Regions from separate parts of the Paenibacillus sp. FSL H7-0940 genome, predicted to be linked through region 1. Evidence: riboswitches for the same ligand, from Rfam matches in the RefSeq annotation. Region 1 holds a riboswitch; the other holds the start of a gene.
The links. A riboswitch is a leader RNA that binds a small molecule or an ion and turns the genes downstream of it on or off. The one in region 1 is predicted to bind FMN.
Positions count from the first base shown of each region.

Region 1 (2,205 bases):
GGTTCCAAGAGCTATCAATTCATTCCTGAAATTTCTCATCGACAACTCATCTTCTGGAGATGCAGGGACAGAAGCGTTAAGTTGCCATCGTTCCAGAAAATCTTGCTGCCAGCTCGCCTTCCCGAGCCTGTCCTCCGATCGATCTCCCCCACGCCAGTCATGATAATCGCTGTTTACAAAATCGGTCCATAACCTGTCCATATATACCTCCGTTCATCGTAACTATCTAATTAAATAAAGAAGGTTACAACTCATCTTTGATGTGTTATATTAAGTGTAACCTTATTAATCAGTTTTAGCTAGTTACATCACAAATCACAATTATACGCAAGGAGGAAAAGGCAATGACAAAAACAACAGCACTAGATGTGTTACTTATTCAAAAGGATGATACTTGGGATCAATGTAATTGGATTGTACCTTTGTCAAAATCCTTGGAGGGTCTTACAGCAGAACAAGCAGCCTGGATTCCACCTTCAGGGGGATTAAGCATCTGGCAGTTGGTTAACCATATGTATTATTACAACCATCGCTTATTATGTCGCATGCAGGGTAAGGAGCCTACCCTTCCTGCTGTAGACTCCAATGAATACACGTTTGGGAATCCGGGAGATGCAACGGATGCAGCTGGTTGGAATACACTGATGCAGGGTACAACTCGATTAGCCCAGCAGTTGCTAGATCAATTGGCTGCACTACAAGAGTCAGATCTTGAAGCCGCATATATGGATTCCGAAGAGAAATGGGCACACGAACTAGCTCGCTGGGTACTCCATGATGCGTATCACGCAGGTCAGATCGTGCTTCTTCGCAGACAGCAAGGAAGTTGGAAAATCGTTTTCTAAAAATAATGCTTGAACTGCTAGCGCTTACAGGAATAAGATGAACTTATTAATGTTACAGCTTGTTCAACACACTATATAATTGAATAGGATCTTCGGGGTAGGGTGCAATTCCCAACCGGCGGTGATGTTCTTCGGAACCAGCCCGCGACTCGCTAATTGTTCTTAACGAAGGACATTCAGCGACTGACTTGGTGTGAATCCAAGGCCGACGGTACAGTCCGGATGAGAGAAGATCAACACATTGACATGCCGTTCACGGGAAGGCCTCTTTCCTGACGCATGTCCTTGGATGAGCCCCCGTTTATTTGGTATATACCAAAACGGGGGCTTTTGTCGATTTTGCCAACTGAAGATTCCGTGTTCTGACGAAGGAGTCCTGAATATGGAAAAGACATCAGCAGCATCACCTGTTTACCGCAAGGAACGAAGTAATACCGGATTCTGGCTTGTAGTTCTCGGCGCCGCCTTATGGGGGGTCGACCCACTCTTCCGAATTATTTTGCTAAACACGATGACATCCACGCAGATTGTACTGGTGGAACATATCATCGTCAGTCTTATTGCCATTCCCGTGCTGTGGAAATTCCGGTCTGACCTGAAAAACCTGCGCGCTCGCCACTGGATTGCCGTGATTTTTATCTCATGGGGAGGATCAGCACTCGCAACGGTATTGTTCACCATGGCACTAACACATAACGATCCGAACACGGTGCTTTTATTGCAAAAAATGCAACCACTCTTCGCTATCGTGCTGGCTAAACTGTTATTAAAAGAAACGTTGCCACGTCGCTTCGGTGGATTGTTCTTCATTGCATTAGCAGGAACGTACCTGCTTACATTTGGCTTCACATTGCCATTAGGTAACTGGGACAACTGGATTCATGCTGGAAGCTTGTTATCCCTTGGGGCCGCTGCCTTATGGGGAGGTTCAACTGTTATGGGACGATTGATGCTGGGTCAGGCGCGTTATGAAACGGTCACCTCCCTGCGCTTTGTCGTTGCTCTTCCCCTCCTGATCTTTATGACGTGGAATGAAGGTGCAGCATGGACGTTCCCGTCCGGAACGGGTGAACAGACTGCTGTCATCCTCAACATTCTCGGTCAGGCATTGTTACCAGGTTTGCTCAGTCTTCTGTTGTATTACAAAGGTCTGTCGTCAACCAAAGCATCTGTTGCAACTCTCGCGGAACTCAGCTTCCCGATGGCGGGTGTGTTGGTGAACTGGATTGCTTTCCGTACACTGATTACATGGGAGCAGCTGCTTGGTTTTATTCTGATCTGGGTGGCCCTCTTCGCCATTTCCAGACAGCAGGAAAGATCATCAACTGCGGCCGATGCTGCACCAAAGCTGCGTACAGAA
Region 1 covers NZ_CP150280.1:1,693,557-1,695,761, reverse strand. Annotated here, with positions in the region: gene MHB71_RS07555 (CGNR zinc finger domain-containing protein) at 1-201, opposite strand, end outside; gene MHB71_RS07550 (DinB family protein) at 345-845, shown strand; FMN riboswitch at 930-1,083, shown strand; gene MHB71_RS07545 (DMT family transporter) at 1,228-2,205, shown strand, end outside.

Region 2 (2,205 bases), 480 kb from region 1:
TATTATCTCCAACTTGTTCAATCTCCAACTGATTCAATTGAATCGCCTGATTCATACGTTCCACACCCTCGAAGCGGAAGCTTCCAGGTGTATCATAACCGCCTACAATCTTCGGAGCGATAAACATGAGCAGTCGATCAACCAACCGTGCCTCCAGCATAGCTCCATTCAAGGTACCTCCACCTTCAAGCAAAATTGAACCAATGTCACGCTCACCCAACTTGCTAAGTCCGTTTAACAGATCCACACGTGGTCCAGGACCACAGCGTATAATCTCGACGCCGTAGGCTTCCAAACGTTCAGCAGCTTCAGGACTGGCTTCGTCTGTTGTCAGCACCCATGTTGGAGCAAGACCATCCTTAACCATTTTGGCACCTACGGGAAGACGTAACTTGGAATCCACTACAATGCGCACTGGACTAATGCCTTCGACTTGCAAACGGGTTGTTAGTTCCGGATTATCGGCGATTACCGTGTCGACGCCAACCATGATTCCCTGGTGACGATGACGAAGGGCATGCACAATCTCACGAGCGGGCTCGTTAGAGATCCACTTGCTGTCTCCGCTGCGAGTAGCAATTTTGCCATCCAGAGTAGTTGCCGTTTTCAGTGTCACGAAAGGTAGACCCGTTGTGATAAATTTAATGAACTTTTCATTCATACGTCTTCCACGCTCACGCAGTACGCCAACTTCAACTTCAATGCCTTGTTGACGAAGCATGCTTATGCCCCTGCCGGATACTTGCGGATTTGGATCTTCACAACATACCACAACACGTTTCACCTTTTCATGAATCAGGCGTTCACTACAAGGTGGCGTCTTGCCATAATGACTACAAGGCTCAAGTGTAACGTATACCGTACTTCCTTCTGCATCACTGCCTGCCATGTTAAGTGCATGCACCTCTGCATGACCGGTTCCACGTTTCAGATGGCTCCCCAGGCCTACAATACGACCTTCTTTCACAACTACACATCCAACGACCGGATTAATCCCCGTCTGTCCCTGTGCTCGTTCCGCCATATCCAATGCCAGTGCCATATAAAATTCATCATTGATCATTTCCAAATCCGTTCACCCCGCGGTTTAAAGTCTTGTTTATTAAAAAATCCCCGTCGAACAATCAGTTCGATGGGGATGATGAGAGACAAATGTCACCAGCAGGAGTGAAATGGATACAGCACGCCAACACTTTGCCCAAAACTTCATTTCGGGCAAGTGAAAATAGACACATACCTTAATGAACATCAATTACAGGTAAAGAGCTTTTATAGTGCGGCATATGTATGGAACTGTCCGGCGTAACCGGATCTTCCCTGCACAGTGCAAGACATCACAAATCGTGACTGTGCAGCAATACTCCTGCTGAATGCAAACCTGTTAGGTCTGCACCTCTCCTTCTCCCATCCAGACTATACTGTCGGTTCTGGAATTACACCAGATCAGCCATCTGCCAATGGCAGACAGGTCACGGACTTTGCATCAAGTGCTGGACTCATAGGTCCTTACACTTCCTGCATCACCGCCGGTAGGGAATTGCACCCTGCCCTGAAGGATTGCTTTCGTTATTACTTGGATGTTAGCACTTTAATGCCAAAAAATCAATTGTTTTTTGTTCCTTTTTGTCACATACTAACTTTTAATAAGCTAAGAAACAACAAAAACCGCTTCCTCTCAAGGAGGCACGGTTTTTGCTTGGAGGCCCATTTCACATCCATCGCATCATTCTACATATCAGGAAAACACCAGCTCGCCATATGCTTTAATTCTTTGGCATTATGGAATGGAGTGCGATCAGGTTCTTGCAGGGGCGAAGTCGGAAGCGGGAACTCTCTTGCCACCCTTCTGACCCAACTTGTGGAATCGATCGCAATAGCCGAGCATTTCCAGCGTCCATTCGCTCTCGGTCGAAACGTCCCATGCAAATCTGCTTTTCCCGGCATCTCTGGGAAGACTCCATCCAGATATTCAACGATGACGCGCTTGTCTCTGACTTCATGACAATATACAGTCACCCATACACCTTCCCGGACCCGAACAGCATACACATCTCCAGACTGTACCTCCCCGGTACCTGCATCAGGTGATGCCTTTGGTACTTTTCCGCGAACACTTCTCTTCTTCTCCAATGCCCCTAAGATCGTGTCCTTTACAGCTGGACTCTCACCAGGCTTATCCGCAAGTGATATATTATTCAGATCAAA
Region 2 covers NZ_CP150280.1:1,213,004-1,215,208, reverse strand. Annotated here, with positions in the region: gene ribD (bifunctional diaminohydroxyphosphoribosylaminopyrimidine deaminase/5-amino-6-(5-phosphoribosylamino)uracil reductase RibD) at 1-1,069, opposite strand, end outside; FMN riboswitch at 1,393-1,561, opposite strand; gene MHB71_RS05420 (hypothetical protein) at 1,729-2,205, opposite strand, start outside.
Region 2: linked by a shared signal. The riboswitch ahead of ribD (bifunctional diaminohydroxyphosphoribosylaminopyrimidine deaminase/5-amino-6-(5-phosphoribosylamino)uracil reductase RibD) and the one ahead of MHB71_RS07545 (DMT family transporter) in region 1 are both predicted to bind FMN.